2 linked regions of the Allocatelliglobosispora scoriae genome follow. Each later gene encodes a partner of the first gene's protein in a complex. Links are inferred from orthologs where the notes say so. Each region holds a gene or a part of one and is shown on either strand. Other genes may lie near its edges. The genes, in order: F4553_RS21350 and F4553_RS28840.

Evidence for each region.
Region 2: the proteins of F4553_RS21350 (region 1) and F4553_RS28840 are in contact, whole or in part, in a solved structure (PDB 8BNU), measured with the Escherichia coli proteins. The link is inferred for Allocatelliglobosispora scoriae from one-to-one orthologs.

The regions. Positions count from the first base shown.
Region 1 is NZ_JACHMN010000002.1:3,452,378-3,462,818, forward strand. What follows is about bases 1-2,823. They hold F4553_RS21350 (acetyl-CoA C-acetyltransferase), read left to right. Parts: upstream 1-686; coding sequence 687-1,961; downstream 1,962-2,823. Other genes in these bases: F4553_RS21345 (3-oxoacyl-ACP reductase), read right to left, coding at 1-642; F4553_RS21355 (DUF5926 family protein), read left to right, coding at 2,075-2,823. Also shown: more of F4553_RS21355, read left to right, coding at 2,824-2,938; F4553_RS21360 (hypothetical protein), read left to right, coding at 3,089-3,796; F4553_RS21365 (hypothetical protein), read left to right, coding at 3,874-4,314; F4553_RS21370 (ACT domain-containing protein), read left to right, coding at 4,454-4,888; F4553_RS21375 (hypothetical protein), read left to right, coding at 4,970-5,461; pheA (prephenate dehydratase), read left to right, coding at 5,480-6,427; F4553_RS21385 (metallopeptidase family protein), read left to right, coding at 6,437-6,784; F4553_RS21390 (fibronectin type III domain-containing protein), read right to left, coding at 6,857-10,261.
Region 2 is NZ_JACHMN010000003.1:462,236-479,216, reverse strand. The notes cover bases 4,092-7,091. They hold F4553_RS28840 (3-hydroxyacyl-CoA dehydrogenase NAD-binding domain-containing protein), read left to right. Parts: upstream 4,092-4,556; coding sequence 4,557-6,626; downstream 6,627-7,091. Other genes in these bases: F4553_RS28830 (TolB family protein), read right to left, coding at 7,028-7,091; F4553_RS28835 (hypothetical protein), read right to left, coding at 6,714-6,884; F4553_RS28845 (thiolase family protein), read left to right, coding at 4,092-4,560. Also shown: F4553_RS28860 (hypothetical protein), read right to left, coding at 1-757; F4553_RS28855 (S1C family serine protease), read right to left, coding at 840-1,676; F4553_RS28850 (ribonuclease D), read left to right, coding at 1,998-3,311; more of F4553_RS28845, read left to right, coding at 3,364-4,091; more of F4553_RS28830, read right to left, coding at 7,092-7,969; F4553_RS28825 (MFS transporter), read right to left, coding at 7,966-9,162; F4553_RS28820 (metallophosphoesterase), read right to left, coding at 9,246-11,387; F4553_RS28815 (helix-turn-helix domain-containing protein), read left to right, coding at 11,558-12,472; F4553_RS28810 (VOC family protein), read right to left, coding at 12,621-13,001; F4553_RS28805 (sensor histidine kinase), read right to left, coding at 12,998-14,173; F4553_RS28800 (response regulator transcription factor), read right to left, coding at 14,170-14,832; F4553_RS28795 (C39 family peptidase), read left to right, coding at 14,998-16,176; F4553_RS28790 (PQQ-binding-like beta-propeller repeat protein), read right to left, coding at 16,180-16,981. UniProt on the Escherichia coli protein: Catalyzes the formation of a hydroxyacyl-CoA by addition of water on enoyl-CoA. Also exhibits 3-hydroxyacyl-CoA epimerase and 3-hydroxyacyl-CoA dehydrogenase activities.

The sequences.
Region 1 (10,441 bases):
GGCTGCCCCGATCCCCCGGGCAGCCCCCGTGACCAGCGCGATCTTCCCGCTGAGATCCGAGTCGGTGCCGACCTCGGCGGCTCCCACAGTGATCACCTGGCCCGAGACGTAGGCGGACTTCCCCGAGAGCAGGAACTCGATGGTGGAGCGCACCTCGTCGACACCGGCGTCGGCCGCGACGCGTACCAGCTGCGCGGTGGAGCCCCGCCCGAACTCCTTGCCCACGCTGCGGGTGAACCCTTCGAGCGCCTGCGCGACCACAGCGGCCTCGTAGTCCTCGCCGGACTGCGCGGCGAGGGGCACTGCGCCGAGCACGATGACCCGGCCGGACGGCATGAGTGAACGGGCGTGGGGATGCCCGATTTCGTAGAGTTCACGCAGGTCGGCGATTTTCACGATGCTGGTCGCGTCGATGATCAGCGCACCGAGCCGGGCACCCGCGACCACCTCGACCGTACCCGTCGGCAGGACGGCCGCCAGCCCCTCGGCGAGCCGCCCGGACCCGGCGACGAGAACCGGTCCTTCAATCAATGCCGAACCCTCGCGGTAGCGGCGCAGCTTCGGCGGGTCGGGCAGACCGAGGCGCTTGACCAGTGCTTTTCCAGCGCCACTGCGGGCGAATGATGCATAGCGGTCCGACATGAGTCGTATATTACGCGCGAGTAAGTTAGGGTCAACCCATGAACATGCAGACCCGCCGGGTGGGGATCATCGGTGGCAATCGGATTCCGTTCGCGCGGCAGAACGGACGCTACGCGCGCGCTTCCAACCAGGACATGCTGACCGCCGCGCTCGATGGTCTCGTGGCCCGGTTCGGGCTGGCCGGCGTGCAGCTCGGCGAGGTGGCGGCCGGTGCGGTCCTCAAGCACAGCCGGGACTTCAACCTGACCCGTGAGACGGTTCTCGGTTCCACACTCGACTCCCGTACGCCGGGGCTCGACGTCCAGCAGGCCTGCGGCACCGGCCTCGCCGCGATCGTCGGCATCGCCAACAAGATCGCCCTCGGGCAGATCGACTCCGGGATCGGCGGCGGCGTCGACACCACCAGCGACGCGCCTCTCGCCCTCAACGAGCAGATGCGCAAGGCGCTGATCGAGCTCTCCGCCGCCCGCTCCACCGGTGACCGGTTGAAGGCGGCCCTGAAACTGCGGCCCACCCAGGCATTCCGGCCGGAGCTGCCGCGCAACGCCGAACCGCGTACGGGTATGTCGATGGGCGAGCACGCCGCGGTCACCGCCGAGCTGTGGGGGGTCACCCGCGAGGACCAGGATGTCCTCGCCCTCGACTCGCACCGCAAGCTCGCCGCCGCCTACGAGTCGGGGTTCATGGACGACCTGGTGACGCCGTTCCTCGGGCTGAGCCGGGACCAGAACCTGCGCCCGGACTCCTCGCTGGAGAAGCTGGGCAGCCTCAAGCCCATCTTCGGCGCGACGATGACCGCGGGCAACTCCACCCCGCTCACCGACGGGGCCGCGACGGTGCTGCTCGGCACCGACGAGTGGGCCGCCGAGCGCGGGCTGCCGGTGCAGGCGTACCTGGTCGACGCGCAGACCTCGGCCGTGGACTTCACGCCGGGTGCGGCCTACCAGGACGGCCTGCTGATGGCCCCGGTCTACGCCGTGCCGACGCTGCTGGCCCGCAACGGGCTGACCCTGGCGGACTTCGACTATTTCGAGATCCACGAGGCTTTCGCATCCCAGGTGCTGGCGACGCTCGCCGCGTGGGAGTCGGCCGAGTTCTGCCGGGAGCGGCTGGGCCTCGACGCCCCGTTCGGCAGCATCGATCGAGCCCGGCTCAACGTGAACGGCAGCTCGCTCGCGGCCGGCCACCCGTTCGCGGCGACCGGCGGGCGCATCGTCGCCACCCTGGCGAAGCTGCTCGCCACCAGGGGCAGCGGCCGTGGCCTGATCTCCATCTGCGCAGCCGGTGGCCAGGGCGTCGTCGCGATCCTAGAACGCTGACCCTGTCACGTTTTGCAGCAAAGCGTGGCCATCTCGCTTCGCGAGACCACGCTTTGCTGCAAAACGTGACAGGGGAGAAGCTGAACGCGCGGGAGGCACTAAGGTGGGTCTCCGTGAGCAAGAAGAATCGCGAGCCTAAGGCCGCCAAGATCCGTGACGTCTACGTGCCGGTCCCCTTCGCGGGGCTGGCCGACGAGCCGGAGTGGATCGCACTTCGCGAGCTGGTCCCGGCCGCGACGGCGCCGCTGCGGCTGCACCCCACCCTCGTCGAGAAGTACGGCGAGCGTGACATCCTGCTCGCGACGATCCTGCCGATGGCGTGGCCCGCCATGGTCAAGCAGGACGGTCGGATCATGCTCGGCCTGCAGCGCCACGTGCAGTCCGGCGACGTCAACCGGGACCTCGCCGTCGCGATCCTGAGCGCCCTGGAGAGCGCGCCGGGGCAGCCCGTCGCCGTTCCGGCCCTGGCCGGCGAGGGTGAGCGGCTCGCAGACGTGCTCGCGGACGGGCCGCTGGAGATCACGATGCAGGACACGTTCGGCTTCTGGCTGGACGAGGGCCAGGACGACGACCCGGGTGTGCGCGCTTCGCTCGACTCCGCGAACTCCGCGATCACACCGACGACGAAGCTGAATGCCGCCAAGGCCGCGTACTGGACTCGGATGGGTGAGAAGGCTCACATCCGCTGGGTGCTGCCCGATGGCGAGGAGTCCGCAATGGACACCCTGTCCCGGCTGCACGCCCGTGGCGAGCTGAAGCTCGGTGAGCAGACCCGGTTCGCGGGCATGTTCCGTGCTCACGGCCGCCTTGTGCCGGTCTGGGACCTGCCCGCCGACGACGCGGCGGAGTCGTGGGAGGAGCCGTTCGAGGCGTTCACCCAGCGCTACGCGGCGGTGCTCGCCGAGACCGGCCCGCTGGACCCCGATGCGCGCCGGGCGAAGCAGGGCCTGCTCAGTCGGCAGCTCACTCTGCGGTGATCTGTCCGTTCTGGACACAGAACGTCTGATTCATCGAAGTTCACTCATGCGTCACTCCGTGAGGTACCCCTAACTTCGATCACGCTACTTCACGTAGGGTGACGGCACCAACTCAATTTGTGCATCGACCCGGGAGGCCGGAGGCACACGATGACGACGTTCCCGATCCGTCCTATGCCGTTGCCCGTTGATGGCCCATCGCCGGGCAACTCATCGTTGGAAGCGCTGCGCATGAACCCGCTGGAGTGGGCACGGCGCCGGCGTGAGAGCAAGGAGACGCGTCGCCTCGAGGCGGCGGGCGCCCGCGCGGGCCGCCGCCTCGAGAACCTCGGCGCGGAGTGGCACGTGATCGAGTGGCCCCACTCGGTCCGGCCGGTCACCGCCGACCCCGCAGCCGCTCGCCGGGTGAACAACGAGGCCGACCACGCCGGCTTCCTCGCCATCGGTCCCGGCGGCATCTTCTCCGTCAGCGTCGCCGACCACGGCTCCAAGAAGGTGCTGATCTCCGGCGACGTGGTCCAGATCAGCGGACGCCGACCGGCGCTCGTCCCGGCCGCCCGCAAGGATGCGCGGCGAGCCAGCAAGGCGCTCTCGGCAGCCGTCGGCCTCACCATCCCGGTGGTTCCGGTCCTCGCGCTCGTCGGCAGAGGGCTCATCACCGTCTACGGCCTGCCCAAGGACTGCATCATCACGTCCTACCGCGAGCTCGACCGGGTGCTCTCCGCGGGCGGCAGGCGGATCTCCGCCGTTACCGCCGAAAAGCTGTCCGAAGTGGCCAGAAGCCCATGGACCTGGGTGAATGAGCCGTATCAGCCCTATACGTGGTACCCCGAAGGGACCTCCGCCCCGCAAGGGTAGGCGAAGGGTAACCGGAAGGTGACAAGCACGCGACCCCCGAGTAGCGTGCGACCAGTGACAGGACCCCGGGAGGCGTGATGACACATGTCGAGCTCTCACTCTCGCCGACCGGGTTTCATGCCGGTACGGGAGCCGCCGAACCCGCCCTCGAACGATGGGCCACGGCCCTCGTCAACGCCGGCGAGGCAGCACTGATCATCGACGCCGAGGCGCAGATCGTGGCATACACCGCGAGCTGCGCCAGGCTCCTCTGCCTGCGGAATTCCTCCCTGGGCGGCCGGCTGCACGACGCGCTCCGCCTGATCGACTTCACGGCAGCCGGCATCGATCTCCCCGACGCCGAACGAGACCTGATCCCGCCGCTACTGGCGATCGCGTCCGGCCGCCTGGCCCGGGGCCTGATCCGGGTCCGCTGCGTCGACCAGGACACCACCACGCGCACTCTGGACGCCATCTCCACTCCCGTGCGCCAGGACGATGCCGCCGTTGGGTCGCTGACCTTCCTGTGTGAGATCTGATTCCTCCGCTGCCGCTGGGTGGGTGGACCGGGTTGTGGGCGGCGATCGACCCCAGAACCCACCGCGGCCACACCCCACGCCTGTGAGGCAGGACTCCAAAATGCGACGGATGTAAACGTCACTGCGTAGGGTTTGACGCATGCTCCACCTTGACCTGTTACCCGAGCCGTACGCAGTGTGCCGGCTGCCTGCGGGTTCACCGGTTCCTGCGGAGTTGCTGCCGGATTCGTCCCGGCCAGGGGCTCGGGCTCGGTCTGCTGCGGGGGATGAGCGGTCCGCGCCGCTGACCTCCATCACGTGGACGCCCGCCGAGACCTCGGTGATCTGCCGGGCCGACCTGGCACCCGCCGGTGCCGTGGTGGAGACGGGCTGGCGGTGCCTGCGGGTGGCGGGGCCGCTGGACCTGGCACTCACGGGAATCCTGGCCTCGGTGGCGTCGCCGCTGGCGGAGGCCCGGGTCAACATCTTCGCGTTCTCGACCTACGACACGGACTACGTGCTGGTCCCGTCGGTGCGGTTGGCCGAGGCCGTGGCCGCGTTGACGGCGGCCGGGCACCGGGTCACAAACCTGTAACCGGGTCCTGCGGGGTCGCTTTCGGGTAACCATCGTCGGCACGGGGCGTGGTTGGGCGTGTCGGAGTGGCATTCTTCAACGGTGCGACGACCCCTCACGCTCACCCTGCTCGCGTCCGCGCTCGCCCTGACCCTCGTCGGCTGCGGTGTGCCGCCCGAGTTGGAGCCGAAGCCCGGCGTGCCCGTGCCCAGCCCGTCGACCGCGCCGACCACGGGGCGGCCGGTGATCCCGCTGCCGCTGCCGAGCGCGACGACGCCGGGGGCGGAGGCGACGTTCGCGGAGAACTACGCGGTGGCGTGCCTGGGGCGGCCGAGCGGTGATCAGGTGATCGCGATGCTGCGGGCCAAGACGAAGCTGCTGCCCAAGACCGGCGTGATCGCGGTGCCGATGGGTCCGCTCTGCGCGGGCACCTGGCAGTACACGATCCTCACGGTCACCGGCAAGGACCCGCTGCAGGTCGTGACGCAGGGAGCGCCGACGGCGTTGAAGCTGGTCACGGCCGGCACGAATGTCTGCTCCGTCGACGTACGCACACACGCCCCGGTCGGGATCATCTCAGCGGCTCGCTGCTGATCGGATAGCCTCAGCGTTATGCCCGGCGTACCTCCCACGCGTTTTGTTTATCTCGGCCCGGAGAGCACCTTCACCGAGCAGGCCCTGCTGACGATTCCCGCTGCTGAGCGCGGGATCCGCAAGCCTGCGCGAAGCGTGCCGGAGGCGCTGGACGCCGTGCGCGACGGCGACGCCGACGCGGCGCTGGTCCCGATCGAGAACTCGGTCGGCGGCCAGGTCGGCGTGACGCTGGACGAGCTCGCCAACGGCGAGCCGCTGGTGATCACACGCGAGGTGGTGATCCCGGTCGAGTTCGTGCTGGCCGCGCGGCCGGAGATCCGGCTGGACCTGGTCCGCAGCGTCGCCGCGCACCCGCAGGCGAGCGCGCAGTGCCGCCGCTGGCTGCGGGCGCACCTGCCCGACGCCACCGTGATCGACGTGCTCTCCAACGCCACTGCCGCCCAGGACGCCGCCTCGGGCGTGGTCGATGCGGCGATCTGCGCACCGATCGCGGTCGGGCGCTACCGCATCTCGCTGCTCGCGGACAAGATCGCCGATCATCCGGACGGGATGACCCGCTTCGCGCTGGTGTCGCGGCCGGGGACACCGCCCGCACCGACGGGCGACGACCTGACCTCGCTGGCGGTCTACATCGCCCATGACCGGGTCGGCGCGCTGCTGGAGGTCCTGACCCAGTTCACGGTGCGCGGGGTCAACCTGACCCGGATCGAGTCGCGCCCCACGGGTGAACGGCTCGGCCGCTACGTCTTCTTCCTCGACTGCGCGGGCCACGTCGCCGACGCCCGGGTCGGTGAGGCGCTCGCCGGGCTTCGCCGCATCTGTGCGGACGTGCGGTTCCTCGGCAGTTACCCGCGTGCGGTGCCGACCGGCACGGAGCCGCCGGTGGCGTCGCCGGCCGGGCTCTCCGACGTGGATTACGCGGACTCGGCGGCCTGGCTGTCGCGGGTCCGAGCCGGGGGCCACTGACCCATGGCCATCGAGATGACCCGGGAACGCTTCGAGGAGCTCGTCTCCGATGCCCTCGACGAGGTCCCGGGCGAGCTGATGGCACTGCTCAACAACGTGGTGATCCTGATCGAGGAGGAGTCGCCGCCCGGTGAGGGCGAGTTGCTCGGGCTCTACGAGGGGCACGCGCTCACGGACCGGGGCTGGGATTACGCCGGTGTCCTGCCCGACCGGATCACGATCTTCCGCAATCCGACGCTGCGCATCTGCGACACGGAGGAGGACGTCATCGACGAGGTCTCGGTGACGGTCGTGCACGAGATCGCGCACCACTTCGGCATCGACGACGCCCGCCTGCACCAGCTCGGCTGGGACTGACCCTACGTTTTGCAGCAAAGCGTGGCCTCGCGCAGCGAAATGGCCACGCTTTGCTGCAAAACGTGACGGCAGTCAGAGCCCCAGCGTGTGGTATTTGATCGGCAGGCTGAACGCGATGGTGCTGATCTGCCCGGCGTTGCCGGCCGCCACGCGGTAGAGCAGCTTGGTGTTGCCGTTGTACTGCATGTAGAAGAGCGTCTCGGAGTCCCGGGACCAGGAGAACCAGCCGGAACCCGTGTATCCGGGCGGCCGCATGGCCCACTGCCGGCCGCCACCGGGGGCGTACCCGTAGATGTATCCGTCACCGGACCCGACCGCGATGGTGCCGCCGTCGGGCGACCAGACCGGGAAGCCGAGGCCGGCGCCGTTCGGCGGCTGGGTGTAGAGCGTCTGCTTGCCGGTGCCGTTGGTGTTGGTGGTGAAGAGCGACGAGGTGGTGGCGCTGCGGCTGATCGCCCAGCGGGAGGTCGACGGGTTCCACGACGGCGGGCTGTCGGCCCGGGTGAGGCCGCTGACCTTCGTGACCGCGCCGCCCGCAGCGGGCACGGTGTAGACGCCGTCCGACGGGCAGCTCGACCAGCCGAAGCTGCTGCTGCGCTGGAAGGAGATCGTCTGACCGTTGGGCGACCAGACCGGCCACATGTCGTTGGTGCCGATGTCGGGGCAGGAGAGGTCCTGCGAGGTGAGCCGCCGGTCCACGCCGGTGGCGATGTTGCGGGCGTAGAGCGACATCGCGTAGTCGGTACCGGTGCCGGCCTTGTTGAAGACGACCTCGGTGCCGGCCGGGTTCACCGCGAGACCCAGACCGCCGCCGCCGAAGGTGCCGCCGATCTGCGTCACGCCGGTGCCGTCATCGTTGGCCCGGACCAGTTTCAGCGTGGTGTAGCAGTCGGCGGTCACGCACTGGACCAGGTAGAGGTGCTGCGGCCAGGGTGCGTGGGCGATGACCTTCTCGAAGTGCAGGATCGACGGGTTGCTCTTGTCGAAGTCGAAGGCGGGCAGGGTGATCCCGGCGCCCGCGTCGAGGCTGCCCGTCAGCGACCAGGCCGGTGTCGCGGCCGGGTTGACCGTCAGCTTCACCCCGGCCGTGGCGGTGAGGTAGGGACCGGCCACGCCGTAGAGGAAGAGTTCGAGGCGGGGGCCGACCTTCGCCGTGACCGTGCCGACCACCGACGCCGAGGGCGGGTCGTAGGTGAAGGTGCTGCTCGTCGCCGCGATCGGGTGCAGGCCGCCGTCCCAGCGCAGGCCCAGCGTCCCGGAGGCGTGCTGGACCGCCGACGCGGTGATCTGCGCGGTCACGTTGCCCTGGGCGGAGAGGTAGAACTGCAGCTGCGGGGTGATGACGACGGGCACCGGGCCGACCGAGAAGGTGATCGGTGCGAAGCGCACCGGCGCCGGCAGCAGCGCCACCGGGCCGACGCTGCAGTTCGCGGCGGCCTGCGCGGTCGCCACCAGCGAGGCGTCCTCGGCGAGCGTGCCGGTGAAGCTCACCGACTTGATCGAGAGCCAGCCCCAGTCGACGGAGATGTTGAACGACGGGGTGACGCTCAGGCTGCCGGTGACGCTGATCTGCCCGCCACCGCCGCAGGTGAGGACCTTGCCGATGGGCTGGCTCACCGAGGTGATCGGCGCGTCACCGCTCAACCGGCGGCGCAGCAGGTCCGGCCCGAGGGTCTTCGCCGAGCCGAAGGTCTGCACGTCGGCGTCGGAGAGCTGGGCCGAGATCGCGAAGTGCCCGTTGCCGAAGGCCTCCTGCATCGTCGCGGGCTCGGTCTCGAGAACGTGGTTGCCCGCGCCGTCGGTGCTCGCGGCGGTGACGCGTACCAGCAGGCCGTCGGGGGCCGCTGCGGTCGCGCCCTCCGCGATCACCTCGCCGATCTCGGGGACGGCGGCGGCCGGAGCCAGCGTCACCACCTGGTCGCCGCCGGGTGCGCCGTCGACCTGGGTCACCGCGCCCGGCGCCGGGTCGTGGGTGGTGGAGGGGATCGCGGTGTCGCCGACGAAGTAGCCGACGATGTCGACGATGACGTGGGTGCTGCCCGCCTGGTTGTAGATCATCAGGTCGCCGTCGACGCCCAGCGGCGTCACGGCCAGGGTCGGGACGGTCGCGCCCGCGGCGAAGTTCAGGTCCGACGCGGTCGGCCTCGCGGTCAGCGAGGGGTACGCCGTGAAATACCCCGCCGCCGTCGGCGCGATCGCGGTGATCGAGGCGATGACCCCGCTGGGCGGCGTAGCGGCGGATGCCGACGGCAGCCCCGCCTTCCCGGCGATCGTCACGGGCAGCGTGGCAGCGGGCCCGATCGGTGCCTTGGGTGCTCCCAGACCCGACCTGGTGTCGACGATCCGGGTCGGGGTGACCCCGGCGAGATAGGAGCCGCCGCTCGCGGGGTCGGAGCCGTCGGTGAACCAGCCCGCCACGTCCACGACGAGCGGCGTCCACTCCGCCTGGTTGAAGAAGCTGACCTTGCCGTCGGTCCCGACCGGCACGATGATCCGGTTGGCGACGACCTGCCGGGCGGCGAAGTTGAGGGTCGACGCGGTCGGCCGGGGTGCACCGGTGGGGAAGACGGTGACGTAGCCGGCGCCGAGCGGACCGGCCGCGACGAGGTTGAGCACCACGGCGGCGACCCCCTCGGCGGGGACACCGCCCTCGCCGGTGACCTGCAGCTCCACGGTCTCACCCAGCGCCGGGGTGGAGCCGCCGAGCTCCTCGCGGGTGTCCATCAGCCGGGCCGGATTGATCCCGTGGAAGAGCCCGGCCGACGGCGAGGCCTGCGCGGGAGTCGTGAACCAGCCGGCCATGTCGGCGATGAGCTGGGTCGGCGCGGAGGAGTAGAGGATCACCCGTCCGCCGGCCCCGATCGGTACGACGACCAGGTTGGCGAGGGTCTGGCCACCGGCGAAGTTGAGGTTGGACGAGGTGGGCCGCGCGATCCCGTCGGGGTATGCGGTGAGGTAGCCGGCGGCGGCGGGCGCGGTCACCGTCACGTTGAGGACGACCGATCCCCCTTCGGGGGCGCCACCCGTGACGAGCAGCGAGACCTGCTGTGTCGGGCCCTTCGGGGCACCGAGACCGCTGCGGGTGTCGAGCAGGCGCGTCGGTGTGATCCCGTGCAGCGACCCGCCCGGCGCCGCAGTGCTGACCTGCTGACCGGCGGTCGTCGGCGCGGACTCCTCGGCCCCGGCGAGGGAGCTCACGCGTACCGAATAGGCGGTGTTGGGCCGGGCACCGGTGAGCACCGCGTGATCGGTCCCGACCGGCACCTCCAGGGCTGGACCTGCGGGAACCGTGGTGAGGCGGTATCCGGTCACGCCCGTCGCATCGGCGGGCGGAGTCCAGTCGACGCTGAGGTTCAGCCCCTCCACACCTGCGGTGACCGAGGCCGGGCCGGCTGGCGGGGCGGCGTAGGCGGCGGGCGCGTGGAGCAGTGCACCGACGAGGATCGGCACCAGTACGAGGGGGAGCGGACGGCGCACGAGTGGCCTCCTGGAAGCTGGTTGACGAGCAGACATCCAGCCAAGCCACGCCCCGCACGCTCCACAATCGTCGTTCAGGCTGCTCCGGTGACCGAAGCGGTGCGCTCTGTCACCGGACGCGTGTCCCCGGCGCCGAGTCGCGTGTGCGACACAGTCATTTGCACAGCGGATCTACTCTTG
Region 2 (16,981 bases), on another replicon or contig:
CCGGCGCGCTGACCGGTGCGACGTAGGGCTGCTCGACCGACGCCGCGACGGGCTCGACCGGCGCGGGCTGGTGGGCCGCTACCGGCTCGAAAACCGGCGTGGAAACCGGCTCGACGACCGGCTCGACCGTCGGCTCAGGTGCGAGGAAGACGGGCTCGACGGGCGCGGCCACCGGCTCGACGGGCGAGTAGACCGGCTCAGCGGGGGTGTACGCGGGCTCCGCAGCCGAGTAGACCGGCTCGACCGCAGCGTGGCTCGACTCGGCCGGGGTATAGACCGGATCGACCGCGGCGTGGGTCGGCTCTACCGGCGTGTGGACCGGCTCGACCGCAGCGTAAACCGGCTCTGTCGGCGTGTGGACCGGCTCAGCGGGCGGATACGTCGGCTCCGCAGGCGTGTAGGTCGGCTCGACCGCAGCGCGGGTGGACTCAGCCGTGGCGTGGACCGGCTCCACCGGGGTGTAGACCGGCTCTACGAGGTTGTAGACCGGCTCCGCAGGCGGATACGTCGGCTCCGCAGATGTATAGACCGGCTCGACCGCGGCGTGGGTCGGCTCTACCGGGGCGTATGTCGGCTCGACCGCAGCATGGCTCGACTCGGCCGGGGTGTAGACCGGCTCGATGGGGGCCGTCGGCTCGACGGCGGGCAGCGCCTCGGTCGGGGCGTAGGACTCCTGGGCGGGCGCGGACGGCTGCGTCGGCACCACGGCGGGGTAGGTCGGCTCTGGGGCGGCGGGAGCGCCCTCGGGGTGGGACATTTATTCTCCTATTTAAGGTTATTTCGGTTCAGGTGAGGGTCGATCCAGTGCCGCAGGTCGCGTGGCGACGGCGATCGGTGGATCAGGAGCAGATCGGGAAGCGCGTGCAGGCGACGTCGATCGGGATCGCGAGCCCGATCCCCTCGGCGTCACGCAGCTTGGCGCTAGCGATGCCGACGACCTGGAGCTGCGCGTTGATGACGGGGCCGCCGGAGTTGCCGGGGTTGATCGGCGCGTCGAACTGGACGGTCTTGCCGCCGAGCGACGCGACGTCGCGGACCGCGCTGACCACGCCCGTCGTCACCGAGCTCTCCAGACCGAGCGGGGCGCCGACGACGACGATGTTCTCGCCGGGGCTCGCCTGACTCGTCGCGGTCGCGAGGCTGGGGAACTTCTCCGTCGACTCCAGGACCGCGAGGTCCTTCTCCTTGTCGACCTGAACGATCTTGGCCGAGAAGCGCAGGTCACGGTGCGCGATCGCCACGGTACGGCCGCCGCCGTCCCAGACCGACTGCACCACGTGGAAGTTGGTGAAGAGGTTGCTGCCGCCACCGGCGTTGGCCTTGCCGACCACGAAGGCGGTTCCGCTGAAGCGCCCCGCGGTCACCCGGAAGACGCTCGGCAGCGCCGCGGCGGCGATCTTGTCAGCCTTGAAGTTGTCCTTCTCCAGGCTGGAGACCCGCCCCGCGAGCAGGTCGGCGGCGGCCTTCGCGGCATTCCGGTCGGCCGCGCTCGCGCCCTGGGCGTCGGCGAGACGGTCCTCCAGGCGATCGATGCGCAGGGCCTGCCAGGTGGTCACGGCACCCAGCGCGACGAGAACCACCGCCACGACGATCATGCGCCAGACCGGTCGACGCGGCGGTGGCGGAACCGGCACCGGCGGCTGCCCACCCGGGGGCTGCATGCCGGGCGGCTGCATGCCCGGAGGCTGCTGGGCGGGCGGGTACTGTGGCGGGTACGTGGGCTGAACCGGCGGATATGCGTAATATGTCGGCGGTTGCTGGGCGTACACAGGTTGTTGCGGCAGCTGCGGCTGCATGTGCGGTCTACCTCCCCGTTTCCGCTTCCACATGATCGCGGTCACGGCACGGGAGACAGTAGCGGTACAGCGCAAACCTGTCAGCAGTGATTCACCGAGTGCCGATCAGGCGTACCGAAACGGTGCGCATCATGTGGCCGAACAGACGCGCCGGGGGTGGCATCGCGCGCGCTACCCCCGCGTACGCATACGGTGTAAGGCGTGACCGACGTACCACCCCTGCGCCGTCGGACCCGCACCCGCACGGCAGGCGAAGGTCCGAATGACGCTGCAACAGAGGCATCATCCGAGCCCGTCGCCCCGCCCGGCGACCCGGGTCCGCCCTCCACGCCCCTGACGGCTCCGGCCGAGGGGACGCCCGTCCCTGCCACGACCTCGGCCCAGCTCGCCGAGATCATCGACCGCTTCAAGGGCGGCGTGGGCCCTGTCGCCCTCGACGCCGAGCGTGCCTCGGGCTACCGCTACAGCCAGCGGGCCTACCTGGTGCAGCTGCGGCGGCGTGGTTCCGGCACGGCTCTCATCGATCCCGTGCCGCTGCCCGACCTCTCGTCGCTCGACGAGGTGCTCGCCGACACCGAGTGGGTTCTCCACGCGGCCAGCCAGGACCTCGCCTGCCTCGCCGAGGTCGGACTGCGTCCCCGTAAGCTCTTCGACACCGAGCTCGCGGCCCGGCTCGCCGGGTTCGAGCGGGTCGGCCTCGCCGCGCTCACCGAGCAGCTGCTCGGCCGTTCGCTGGAGAAGCACCACTCCGCCGCCGACTGGTCCAGCCGACCGCTGCCGGAGTCCTGGCTCACCTACGCCGCGCTCGACGTCGAGCTGCTGGTGGAGCTGCGGGACCTGCTCGTCGAGGAGCTGGCGAAGCAGGGCAAGACCGAGTGGGCGGCGCAGGAGTTCGCCGCGCTCGTCGTGGGCGGGGGCCAGCCGGCGAAGGTCCGGGTGGATCCGTGGCGGCGTACCTCCGGGATGCACCGGGTCCGCGGTGCGCGCGCCCAGTCCCGGGTACGCGCACTCTGGTACGCCCGCGACACCATCGCCTCCCGGCGCGACACGGCACCGGGCCGGGTGCTGCCGGACACCGCGATCGTGGCCGCCGCCGAGATGGACCCGAAGGACGAGCGCGAGCTGCTGCTCCTGCCCGGCTTCGGCGGCCGCTCGATCCGTCGCCTCGCCCAGACCTGGCTCGATGCGCTCGCCGAGGCGCGGGAGCTGCCCGACAGCGCCCTGCCGACGACGCCGAGCTTCGACGGGCCGCCTCCCCCGCATCGCTGGAGCGAGAAGGACCCGGTCGCGGCGGAGCGTCTGGGCCGGTGCCGCGCGGTGGTGATGAGCATCGCCACGGAGCTCAACGTGCCGCCGGAGAACCTCATCACGCCGGAGACCGTCCGCCGTCTCGCCTGGGAGCCGCCGGACCCGATCGACGTGACAACGATCACTGCGGAGCTCGCTCGGTACGGTGCCCGGCGCTGGCAGATCGACCTGCTGGCGACGGAGTTGGCGGGGGCACTCCCCAACTAGTCTTACTCGCGAGTAACATCAGGGGTACCACCTACTCTCCCGAGGAGGCTCAGTGCCCCGCTCCGTTCGCGACGTCGTCTTTGTCGACGGCGTCCGCACACCGTTCGGCAAGGCCGGCGGCGTCTATTCGCAGACCCGCGCCGACGATCTCGTCATCCGCTGCATCCGTGAGCTGCTGCGCCGCAATCCGCAGCTGCCCCCGGAGCGGGTCGACGAGGTCGCCATCGCCGCGACGACCCAGATCGGCGACCAGGGCCTGACGATCGGGCGCACCGCCGCACTCCTGTCCGGCCTGCCCAAGACCGTCCCCGGCTACTCGATCGACCGCATGTGCGCGGGCGCGATGACCGCGGTGACCACGGTCGCCTCCGGCATCGCGTTCGGCGCCTATGACGTGGCGATCGCGGGCGGCGTCGAGCACATGGGCCGCCACCCGATGGGTGAGGGCGTCGACCCCAACCCGCGCATCCTCGCCGAGAAGCTCGTCGACCCGTCCGCCCTCGTCATGGGCTCGACGGCGGAGAACCTGCACGACCGGCTCCCCGAGGTCACCAAGCAGCGGGTGGACGCCTACGGCCTCGCCTCGCAGGAGAAGACAGCAGCGGCCTACGCCGCCGGCAAGCTCCAGCCCGACCTCGTCTCCGTCGCCGTGCGCGACGCCGACGGCGGCTGGGGACTCTCCACGGTGGACGAAGCGCCCCGCGCCACCAGCCTGGAGAAACTCGCCACGCTGAAGACCCCGTTCCGTCCGCACGGCCGGGTCACCGCCGGTAACGCGGCCGGACTCAACGACGGCGCCACCGCCTGCCTGCTCGTCGCCGGCGAGGTCGCCGAGGAGCTCGGCCTGCCGGTCGGGATGAAGCTGGTCAGCTACGGATTCGTCGGCGTCGAGCCGGAGATCATGGGCATCGGCCCGATCCCGTCGACCGAGAAGGCATTGCGCCTGGCCGGTCTCACCATCGACGACATCGGCCTGTTCGAGCTCAACGAGGCCTTCGCGGTGCAGGTGCTCGCGTTCCTCGACCACTTCGGCATCTCCGACGACGACCCGCGCGTCAACCCGTGGGGCGGCGCCATCGCGATCGGGCACCCGCTCGCCTCCTCCGGCGTACGCCTCATGACCCAGCTCTCCCGCCACTTCGCCGAGCACCCGGAGGTCCGCTACGGGCTCACCGCGATGTGCATCGGCATCGGCATGGGCGGCACCGTGATCTGGGAGAACCCCAACTGGACAGGAGAGTCGAAGTGACCGTCGTCAACCCCAGCGAGGTAGTCACCAAGGCGCTCCTCCGGTCGGTACGCGTGCCGGGGCTCGACAAGCCCGCCGCACTGATCACGCTCGACAACGGGCTCGACCACACCAAGCCCAACACGCTCGGCCCGGCGGGGCTCGCCAGCCTCGACGAGGCGATCACCACCGCGCTCGCCGCCGACCCGGCCTTCATCGCCGTCACCGGCAAGCCCTACATCTTCTGCGTCGGTGCCGACATCACCGGGATCGCCCTCGTCACCGAACGGGAGCAGGCTCTCGAGATCGGTCAGCTCGGGCACCGGGTGTTCGCCCGGTTGCGCGACAGTGGCGTACCCACCTTTGCCTTTGTGAACGGCGCTGCGATGGGCGGCGGCCTGGAGCTGGCGCTGCACTGCCACTACCGGACGCTCAGCTCGGGCGCTGCGGCGCTCGCGCTGCCCGAGGTGTCGCTGGGCCTCGTGCCCGGCTGGGGCGGCACGCAGCTGCTGCCGAACCTGATCGGCGTCATCGGTGCCGCGCAGGTCATCGTGCAGAACCCGCTCATGCAGAACAAGATGCTCAAGCCGAAGCAGGCCCACGAGCTCGGCATGTCGGACGCGCTCTTCGAGCCGGCCGACTTCCTGGAGCGGTCGCTGGAGTGGGCCGCCGGTGTCGTCGGCGGCACGATCACCGTCGAGCGGGCTGAGGTCGACCGCAGCGAGATGTGGGACGCCGTCCTGGGCTTCGCCGGTGGCGAGCTCGACAAGAAGCTGCACGGCGCGTCCAAGGCCGCGACGAAGGCCCTGGAGCTGCTGGCGCTGGCCCGCACTGCTTCCTTTGAAGACGGCACGGCCGCCGAGGACGAGGCGCTCGCCGACCTGGTGATGAGCCAGGAGCTGCGGGCCGGGCTCTACGCCTTCGACCTGGTGCAGCGGCGGGCCAAGCGCCCGGCCGGTGCACCGAGCCCCACGCTCGCCCGCGACATCACCAAGGTCGGCGTCGTCGGTGCCGGTCTGATGGCGTCGCAGCTCGCGCTGCTGTTCGCCCGGCGCCTGGAGGTGCCGGTGGTCCTCACCGACCTCGACGCCGAGCGGGTCGCCAAGGGTGTCGGCTATGTCCACAACGAGATCGACAAGGCGGTCGCCAAGGGCCGTATGGCCGTCGGCACCGCTGCCAAGCTGCGCGGACTCGTCACCGGCAGCGTCGACAAGTCGGCCTTCGCCGATGCCGACCTCGTCATCGAGGCGGTCTTCGAGGACCTCGGCGTCAAGCAGAAGGTCTGGGCCGAGGTCGAGCAGATCGTGAAGCCCGACTGCGTGCTCGCCACCAACACCAGCTCGCTCTCGGTGACCGCGCAGGCCAGCGGCCTGGAGCACCCCGAGCGCGTCGTCGGCCTGCACTTCTTCAACCCGGTCGCGATCATGCCGCTGCTGGAGGTCGTCCGCGCCGAGCAGACCGACGACGCCACGCTCGCGACGGCGTTCGCGGTCGGCAAGAAGCTGCGCAAGTCGTGCGTGCTGGTGAAGGACGCTCCCGCGTTCGTCGCCAACCGCATCATGACCAGGCTCTTCTCGGAGATCTACGCCGCGATCGACGCGGGCACCCCGGTCGACGTCGCCAACCGCGCCCTCGACCCGCTGGGCCTGCCGATGCGCCCGTTCGAGCTGCTCCAGCTCGTCGGCCCGGCCGTCGGCGCGCACGTCGGCACCGTGCTGCACGAGGCGTTCCCGGACCGGTTCGGCCTGTCGGCCAACCTCGGCGCCATCGTGAAGTCGGGCCTCCCGCTGATCGTGGATGAGGAGGTCAACCCCGAGGTGGTCGCGCTGCTGCAGGTCGGTGACGCGCCGCTGTCCGAGGCGGAGGTACGCGACCGCGCCGTCGCCGCCCTCGCCCAGGAGATCCGGATCATGCTGGACGAGGGTGTCGTCGCCGACCCGGCCGACATCGACCTCTGCATGATCCTCGGCGGCGGATGGCCGTTCTACCTCGGTGGGATCACGCCCTACCTGGACCGTTCCGGCACGTCGGAGAAGGTGACGGGCAAGCGTTTCGCCGCCCCCGGCGTAGTCACCCTCCCCGCGTAAGGCTCGCTCTCATGATCGGCGCAACTCTTCAAGAGTTGCGCCGATCATGCGGTCGGTGATCACACCGTTTCCCCAAACTTGGTGCGATCACCACGCGCGCGGCCCGAAGATCACGTCGCTTTCCCTGAAGCAGACGTGATCTTGGGCATTGATCACGTCTGCTTCAGGGAAAGCGACGTGATCTCCCACGGAGAAGATCGCGAACCCGCGCCACGCGGACCAGCCCGAGCAACCACCCACCTCCTCGTCGGCGAGCACTTGAAATCCGCGCCCCAAGATCGCCGCAACTCTTGAAGAGTTGCGGCGAATAACACCAACTCTTCAAGAGTTGCGACGATCTTGGGCGCGATGGTCTGGGGGCGCGGCGGCCTGGGGGCGCGGCGGTCTTGGGGCGCGGCGGGTCAGGGGAACGACGGGGACGACGACGCCGAGCGCAACAACGTCGGAGCACCGCTCCCATCGGCGGGGACGGCATAGATCGCGCCGTTCACCCCGTAAGCGACCGTCGTCTCGTCGGCCCACGCGGGCTGGTCGTCCACGGAGAGCACCTCCGCCAACGCAACCGACGGCGCCGACCCCGTCACTGAGAACCCCGCCAGCGGCGCCACATGCAGCCGCCACCCACCGGCGACCCGCTTCTTGTAGGCGATCCGCGTCCCGTCCGGCGACAGCGACGGGCACTCCACGTCGGTCCCGATCGCGACGAGCGTCCGCGCGACCAGGTCGCCTCGCACCAACCAGGTCCGACCAGCCAGCGCCATCGTGGCGTAGAAGGTCCGGTCATCGGCGGCGAAGGTGATCCCCCAGTAGTTCACGTGCTCGTCCATCCGCACGATCACCCCGTTGATCGTCGCGCTGAAGTCCTCCAGGGAGCCGTAATGCTCCCCGGTCGACAGGTCGTAGACGCCCGCGATCGTGGAGAACTCGCCGTCGCGCAGGTAGGAATCTCCACTGTGGAAGACGGTCCAGGCGACGAGGCGGCCCGACGGCGAGACCCGGGCGCGGCTGGGGGTGCCCCAGAGGTCGATCGTCTTGCGCAGCACCATCTCCCGGTCGAAGATCGCGGCCTGGAAGCCCATCGGCAGGGCGGAGCGCAGGCAGATCAGGGTGCCCGCGGCGGCGTAGGAGCGCTGGCACGCCGGTCCCGTTCCGGCGGTGCCGGAGGGCGCGGTCTGGCGTACCCGCTGATCGGTTGTGGAGACGGCGATGAGCGTGCCGGGCCGGGTCAGGTCGAGCGGCGCGGCCTGGGCCTCGGTGCTCGGGAGCGCGCGCCAGGTGACGTAGCCCGCGCCGCCGAGCACGAGGGCGACGATGAGGGCGATGCCGACGTGGCGCTTGTTCATCGTGCGGCCCGGAGCGTGAGCAGGCCGAGTGCGGCCGCGAGCGCGACCGCGTAACCGGTGAACGCCCAGGTCAGAGCGAAGGCCTGGGCGGCGAAGCCGAAGCCGACCGCGCCGAGCGACCGCGCCAGCGCCTGCACCGTCTGCACCACCGCGAGCCCGCTGGCGCGCAGCTCCGCGGGGAGGAGCGGTCCGGCCTGCGCCATCAGCACGCCGTCGGTCGCGGCATAGAAGATCCCGTGCAGGAGAAGGGCGGCACCCGCGACCCACCACCCCGCCCCGCCGACCGCGACGAACCCGTATGCCCCGATGAGCAGGGCGTGCCCGGCGAGGAAGACCCGTCGACGCCCGAGCCGATCCGCGAGCCTGCCCACCGGGATCGCCGCGACCATGAAGGTGAGCGCGGTCCCGAGCGGCAGCAGCGGCAGCAGTTCGCTGGGGAGCCCGGCGCTGCGCTGCACGGCGAGGAAGAGGAACATGTCGCCGACGGTGAGCAGCCCGAGCAGCCCGGCGGCGAGGCAGATCCGCCGCAGTTCGGGGCGCAGCAGCAGCCGGACCCCTTCGCGGACGGCGATCGGGACCGCGGGTCGGGCACCGGGCACGTCGACGAAGAAGATCAGGATGAGGACGGCGATCGCGCCGAGGCAGAAGCTCGTCACGAAGACCGTGTCGTAGCCACCCGCCACCAGCGTGATCAGGGCGAACGCGATCAGCGGCCCGATCAGCGCACCGGCGGTGTCCAGCGCCCGGTGCACGCCGAACGCCCGCCCCAACGTCTCCGGCGGAGTGGCTGCGGTGATCATGGCGTCGCGCGGTGCGGTACGGATCCCCTTGCCGACCCGGTCCGCGGCGATGGTGGCGCCGATACCGGCGGCGGAGGCCCCGACCAGCGGGAAGGCGAGCTTGGTGAGCGCGGAGATGCCGTAGCCCGCGACCGCCACCGCCTTGGGGCGCCCCCACCGGTCGGCGAGGTGCCCGCCGCCGAGCCGCAGCAGCGCCGTGGCGCCGGTGTAGAGGCCGTCGAGCAGTCCCAGCTGCAGGTAGCCCAGCCCGAGCCCGTAGACGAGGTAGAGCGGCAGGATCGCGGTCACCATCTCCGCCGACGCGTCCGTGACGAGGCTGACGATGCCGAGGCCGATCACGGTCGCCGGGACCGCCCTGGTTCCGCCGGGAAGGGACGGAGTGGTGACGTACACGCGGGTGCTACCTCCGGGGTTGTGCTGAAGCGGAGATCGGCCGGAGGGGGTCCTCGTCCCTCCGGCCGCCTCTCCACACCGAGCTACGACGTGACGATCGCGATGTCGTCGACCTGCGCCTCGAAGAGGCTTGCCGTGCTCGCGTCCGCTGCGGTGATCAGCAGATAGACCGACCGGCCCGCGTAGGCCGAGAGGTTCACCGTGGCGGTCTGCCAGGCACCGGCGACCTCGGTCGCCGCACCCAGCCGTTCGAAGACCTTGGTCGTGGTGGCACCGTCGACGACCGAGATCCGCAGATAGTCGGCGGTCGAGGAGTTGCTGCCGTAGGCCACGTTGGACTTCAGCGACAGCGTCAGCGTGCCCGTCGGCAGCGTGATCAGCGGCGAGCGGGCCGAGGTGGTGCCGCCGTCGAGGTCGTTGGCGCCGTAGCTCGATCCGGCGAGTCGCCCGGTGACGAGGCAGTTGACCCCGCTCGGCGTCGTGCCGAGCTGCTTGATCTGGCTGTTGACGGTCGAGGTGGTCTGCTCGGGGTCACCGCGTTCGAGCCGCCCCGAGGTCGCGGTGTCCGACCCGGCCGGGTTGATCGTCCAGCCCTTGTTCGTCTCGAAGTCGTCGGTGAAGACCGTGCCGCCGCCCGCGGTGACGGTGAGCTGGATCGTCGCCGTCCTGGTCAGCGCGCCCGACGTGCCGGTGACGGTGAGGTTCGTGGTGCCGAGCGCGGCGGTCGCCGAGACGGTGAGGTTCAGCGTCGCGGTGGCGGTGCCGTTGGCGGGCGGCGTCACCGAGGGCGGCGTGATCGCGGCGGAGACGCCGGTCGGCAGGCCCGAGACGGTCAACGCGGTCGCGGCGGCGAAGCCACCGGTGCTGGTGACCCGGACCGTCGCCGACCCGGACGAGACCCGCGGCACGGAGAGCGCGGTCGGGACCGTGGTGACGGTGAAGTCCGGTGAAGTCGCGGCGCGCTTGCAGGTGCCGGTCACCGAATCGGTGAAGGTACGCCCGGCCACCGGTACGAAGGCCGCGGTGTATCCGGTCGCCGTCAGCGTCAGCTTGCCCACGCCGTAGGTGTTGTTGTTGCTGACCTCCACAGTGGCGGCGGTGGGGCTGGTGGTGGTGTAGAGCGCTCGCCCGCCGGTGCCGATGAGCAGCTCGCGGATGCCGTTGACGGTGTCCTTCGTGCCGTCGGGGCGGGACATCGCGAAGCGTACGTAGTTGTGGTCGTGCCCGTTGAAGACGAGGTCGGCCTGGTTGTCATAGAGCGCCTGGAAGAGCGGCAGCACGTCGGTGTTGTCGCCGTAGCTGCCCTTGGCGAAGCGCGGGTGGTGCCAGTAGGCGGCGGTGCACGGCTTGGTGTTGGCGGTGAGGTCGTTGCGCAGCCACACCTCCTGCGCCGAGCCGGCCGTCATCGCGATGTTGGAGTTGAGCGCCACGAAGTGCCAGTCGCCCACGTTGAAGCTGTAGTAGCCCTGGCCGCGCTGACCCGCCCGTCCATTCTGGACACCGGAACCGTTGAAGTAGTCGAAGTAGCCCGCGGCGCCCGAGGTCTGGTACTCGTGGTTGCCCGGCGCCGGATAGGTGATCGACTTGAAGGCACCCCACGTGGGCTGGTAATTCGCGTTGTACTCCGCCAGCGTGCCGCTCTCGTAGGCGTTGTCGCCCATCGTGATCACCGCGGTCGGCGCCATCGCCGTGACCAGGTCGTCGGTCTGGTTGCACGCCTCACCGCAGATGTCACCGGCGGCGGCGACCGTCACCGTCGCGGCCGCGAGGGGCTGCGCGCCCGACTGCAGTGCGTCGATCGTGAAGCGGCTCGCCGGATCGGCGATCGCGGGGCTCACCTGGACGCAGTCGCCGCGCAGCGCACGGGTGTGAAACGCCTGGCCGGGCCAGTTCTTGGCGGTCAGGACCGTGCTGCCGCCCGCCGAACCCGTCAGGGTCAGCCGGTCCGACCCGCGCAGGGCCAGCTCCGTGAAGCGCAGTCGCAGCCAGTGGGCGCCCCGGTCGCAGACGAGCTGCGGTGCCGCCGCCACACCCGCGCCGCTGACGGCGACATGGCGGGCCAGCGTGCCCGGCTCGGCGAGCTGCGCCACCTGGGCCGCCGGCTCCGGCAGCACCATCGCCACCAGGTCCGGTGCCGGGACAGTGGCGGTGGCCGGTCCGGCACCGACCAGCAGGCCGCCGACGAGGAGGAGTGCGGCGGATCCGCCGCTTCGCAAGAATCGCATCGTGTCCCTCGTCCGGCGTAGGGCTATTCGGTGCCTCGAACCCTAGCCAGGCGACGACCTTCGTCAATGCCATCAGCCATAGCCGTCTGGATAACCCTGGATGCATACTCACGATCGGGGGACGGTGTCCTTCTTTAGTGTGGCTTGCTGCCGCATCGAGGCGAGGGGAGGTGGTTGAATCGATGGGGGCCGGTGCGACCGAGTTCAGCGGAAGCCTGCGCGCGGCGATCCAGCGCAGCGGACTCAGCCTCGACGACCTCGCCCGCCGACTGCGCGAGCGGGAGACCCCGCTCAGCGCGAGCACGATCAGCTACTGGCAGACCGGCGCCACCCAACCGGAACGCCTGGGTTCGCTCGCCGCGCTCGCAGCCCTGGAGGAGATCCTCGGCGTCCCGTCGGGCGCGCTCGCCGCGCTGGTCGGGCCGCGTCGGCCGCGCGGCAGCTGGCTGCCGAAATTCAACACCAATCTGCGGTACGACGCCTTCTGGTACCACCCGGAGTCGGTCCTGCGGGTGCTGGCGAAGGTCGACGCCACCCCCGACGATCTGGCTCAGCCGCTCAAGCTCTCGCAGAGCGTCGCCTACCGGATCGACGCGCAGGGGTGTGAGGAGTCGATCCACGTGCGCCGCATCGTCCGCGCCGATCGTGACGACACCCGCCGGGTCATCTTCGTCTCCCGCTGCGCCACGCTGCCCCAGCCGCCGACGGTGACCTTCGCCGAGGGGTGCCGGCCGGCGCGCTTCCGGGCCGACGTGCCGAGCTCCACCTGCGTCTTCGAGTTCCTGCTGGACTATCCACTTGCCGCCGGGGAGCTGGCGATGATCGAGTTCGGCCTGCGCTACCCGCCCGGCCAGCACCAGAACTACATCCGGCTGGAGATCTCCCGGCCGTCGCGGGACCTGACGCTGCAGGTCTCGTTCGACCCGAGCCGGGTGCCGGCCCGCTGCTACAGCCACTATCAGCCGCGCAACACCCTGCCGGTGCAGCGGATCCGGGAGGCGGAGATCGCCCGGCCACCGCACACGATCCAGTTCATCACCCTGGACCCCACGCCCGGCGCCTACGGCGTGACGTGGGAGTGGTGAGAGCCGTTCCTGCGGCGCAAGCCGCGCCCGTGTCACGTTTTGCAGCAAAGCGTGGCCATTCCCGCGCCGAAGGCCACGCTTTGCTGCAAAGCGTGGCGCGTTGCAGCACGGAGCGCGGTGCCGACGAGTGCGGTGCGGTGATGCGGGGTCAGGCGCGCTCGCCGAGGCTGCGCTCGACGCAGAACTCGTTGCCCTCGGGGTCGGCGAGCACGGCCCAGCCGGTGCCGTCGCCCTTGCGGTGGTCGTCGACGAGCTTGGCGCCGAGCCCGATCAGCCGGTCGACCTCCTCGTCGCGCTTGCGATCGGTCGGCTGCAGGTCGAGGTGGAGCCGGTTCTTCACCGACTTGCCGTCGGGCACCTGCACGAACAGCAGTCCCGGGCCCTCGCCGTCGGGCGCGATGAGCAGGGACGCTGGATCCCCCGGCTTGTCGTCGGGGTGACGCGGATAACCCGTGACCTCGCTCCAGAACCCGGCGAGGGCATAGGCATCGGCACAGTCCACTGTGATGTGTCGAATCAACGCAGTCACCCGGCCGATGCTAGTGGCAATGCCACGGTCACCTCTAGTCCCCCGCCGGGAAGGGCGATGGCGCTCACGGTCCCGCCGTGCGCGTCGCAGACCGCTCGGACGATGGAGAGGCCGAGTCCGGCGCCCCGGGCACCGGTTCGTTCCCGGCCGCCCCGGCGGAACGGCTCGAAGAGCCCGGGCACGTCGGCCTGCTCCACCTCGAATCCGGTGTTGCCGACCACCAGCGTGGCGTGGTCGGCGGTCGAGGCGGTCCGCACCCAGATCCGGCCGCCGCGGTGGTTGTAGCGCACGGCGTTCTCGATCAGGTTGCCCGCGAGCCGCTCCAGCAGGCTGGGGTCGCCGACGACCCGCGACGCCTCCAGGTCGACGTCGATGCCGAGGGCGAGCCGCTTCACCTCGTTGCCGAGCGCCTGGATGGCCCGCGGCACCCCGTCGGCGAGATCGGCGGGTTCGCGGCGGGACAGTGCCGTCGCGGCCTCGCTGCGCGCCAGGACGAGCAGCGCGTCGACGAGGGCGTTGGCGCGCTGGGAGGCGTCGCTGACGACGGTTCCCATCCGGCGCAGCTCCTTGACGTCGGCGGTCGGGTCGGAGAGCGTCACGTCGATCTCGGTACGCATCACCGCCAGCGGCGTGCGCAGCTCGTGCGACGCGTTGGCGACGAAGCGCCGCTGCGAGTCGAAGGCGAGGGCGAGCCGGTCCAGCATCTCGTCGAAGGTGTCGGCGAGCTCGGCGACCTCGTCGTCGGCACCGGCGTAGTTGATGCGGCGGCTCAGCGTCTGCCCCGAGAGCTGCCGGGCGGTCGCCGTCACCGATTGCAGGGGGCGCAGCGCGCGGCCGACCACGGCGTACCCGCCGGCGACGCCGACCACGCTGATGGCGAGCAGGGCCAGCAGCCCCTTCGCGATGATCTCGTTGCGTGCCTCGCGCGAGATGAGCTCCTGCCACTCGCGGGCGTCGAGCTCGCTGCCGTTGGCGAGGACGACCCGGGTGCCGTCGCGGAGCTGCTCGGCCGGGTGCAGGGCGTCCGAGACGAGCAGGAACGACATGCTGATCAGCAGGATCCCGGCCCCGACGAGGAGCACGCCGTTGAGCAGGGTCAGCCGCAGGCGCAGCGTGGGGCGCAGTCGCCGGCCGCGGCGCTGGACCTCGGTCCGGACCACGGGACCGGTCACGGCATCACGATCCGGTAGCCGGCACCGTAGAGGGTCTCGATCAGCGGTGGTTCGCCGAGCTTGCGCCGCAGCGTACGCATCGTGACCCGGACGATCGTCGTGAAGGGGTCGGCGTTGGCGTCCCAGACCCGCTCCAGCAGCTCCTCGGTGGAGACGACCGAGCCGTCGGCCCGCAGCAGCTCCTCCAGCAGGCCGAACTCCTTGTTGGTGAGCTCGATGAGCTGCCCGGCCCGGTGCACGGTGCGCTTCGCCGGGTCGAGGGTGAGATCGGCCACCTTGAGGACCGGCGGCGTCACCGGCGTGGCCCGGCGGCCGAGCGCCTGCACGCGCGCCACGAGTTCGTCGAAGGCGAAGGGTTTCGGCAGGTAGTCGTCGGCACCGAGGCCGAGCCCGGCCACCCGGTCGGCGACGGAGCCGCTCGCGGTCAGCATCAGCACCCGCGTCAGCGTGCCGGAGGCGGCGAGTTCGGCGCAGATCTGGTCGCCCGGCACGCCGGGCAGGTCCCGATCGAGCACGACCACGTCGTAACGGGTGATGAAGGCGGCTTCCTGGCCCGCGTCACCGTCATAGGCGACGTCGACCGCCATCCCGTGTCTGCGCAGGCCACGAGCGATGGCATCGGCGAGGTGGCGCTCGTCCTCGATGACGAGAACACGCATCCGCACTCCTCCTTTCGTTCCGAAGCCTTGCGAACGAATGCCGCGTCGTCCACGCTTACGAACATGAGAAGACGCAGTGTACTTCGCACCGCGTTCAGTGCCGGTGTGGTCGGCCCAGGTGCCGCCCCGGCTGCGGAGACGCTCCCGACTGACCCCACTCGGCGAGTGACGCCCAACGATATCTACTTCCGCCGCTGGCGGACCGACGCCGATTTCCGGGCCGGGACGGCGATCGGCACCGTGGTCGGTGGCGACGCGATCACCTTCGGCACGCCGGCGGGGCGGCTGACCTACCCGGACCCGCACTCCGGAGCGACCGGCACCTACGAGTTCGCCACGTGGACATCGATGGAGGTCGCACCGGGCTTCGGCGCCAAGGAGATCATCTCGTCGTGGATCGCGTCCACTCCCGGCGGGAGCTGGATCCAGATCGAGCTGCGCGGCGCGACATCGACCGGCTCCTTCACGAAGTGGTATGTCGTGGCGCGCTGGGCGGCCGATGACGCCGTGCTGCGCCGCACCTCGGTCCCCGCGCAGGGCGACGCCGACGGCACGGTCTCCGTCGACACCTTCGTCGCGACCCCCGGGCGTGAGCTGCATCGCTGGCAGCTCCGGGTGACCCTGCTGCGCCCCATCGGCTCGGAGCTCACCCCGACCCTGCGTTCGCTCGGCGCCGTCGCGTCGTGCCTGCCCGAGCCGGGCCGGATCACTCCCTCGACGCCGCAGGCGGCCCTCGGCGTGACCCTGGAGGTCCCCCGGTTCTCCCAGGAGATCCACGTCGGCGAGTACCCGCAGTACGACAACGGCGGGCAGGCCTGGTGCAGCCCGACCTGCACCTCGATGGTGATGAGCTACTGGGGGGCGCTGCCGCCGACCGACGACTACGCGTGGGTCGATCAGTCCTATCAGGACCGCTGGGTCGACCACGCCGCGCGGCACTGCTTCGACTACAACTACGTGGGCTGCGGCAACTGGCCGTTCAACGTGGCATATGCGGGCCGCTACGGGCTCGAGGGCTTCGTCACCCGGCTGCGCTCGCTCAACGAGGCGGAGCTCTTCATCGAGGCCGGGCTGCCGCTCGTGCTCTCGGCCTCCTTCGGCAAGCACGAAATCCCCGGGCTCGACTACTCCACCAACGGCCACCTGATCGCCCTCGTCGGCTTCACCGCCGACGGCGAGCCGATCCTCAACGACCCCAACTCCCCCACCGATGAGGATGTGCGCAAACCCGTGGGCCGAGCGGAGTTCGAGAGCGCGTGGCTCAACTCCTCGCGCGGCGTCGCCTATGTGATGCACCCGGCCGGCGCGGCCCTGCCCGACCCGCCGAGCCAGCCCAACTGGTGACGCTCAGCCCCGGCGTCGGAAGATCTCGAAGCCGTCGGAGCCGAGCGTGCACACGATCGACACCCCGGCCGCCTGGCAGTTGCGGACCGCGGTGTGCACGGTGCCGAGGAGCTGGAGCCCGCCCGCCGCGTCGAGCCGGGCGAACCAGGTCAGCGGCGGGGCGATGTTGGTACGCATCAGCACCGGCGCGTCGTCGGTGTCCCGGCCGAGGTAGGACCAGGCACCGGTCGGCCGCGCGCCGTACCCCAGCTCGTCGAGGTAGGCGACCGCCGTCGAGTTGACCTGGCTCAGCTCCGCCGGATTGTTCGTCACGGCGAGCCAGCCACCGGGGACAGCCAGCAGGTACTGCCAGGTCAGACTGCGTTCGAAGAGCTTGCGCCCGGTCACCGGATCGATGATCTCCGGATCGAAGTCCCGATCGTCGCAGAGCACGTCACCGCAGGCGACGACCCCGGCCGGGGCGTCCCGGTGCCAGACCTCCTGGAGCAGCACCGGTTCGTATTTGCTGAGCTCGCCGGCGACCGAACCGAAGTACGCGAAGCCGCCCAGCGTCGTGGCGTAGCGGATGCCCGACGCGGCGACCCGGGCGCTGGAACGCAGGGTGCCGTCGGCGGCCTCGACGCTGTAGGCGAGCCCGCCCGGATCGGTGACCAGGACGACCGGGCTCCCCGGTACGGCCTGCAGTGCGTAGATGAAGCCGGGCGACTGCACCGGTAACCGGCGCGACCACAGCTCCTCGCCGCTGCGCAGATCACGGCCTCGCAGATCGGCGAAGAACTCCTCCTCCACCATCAGGTAGGTCAGG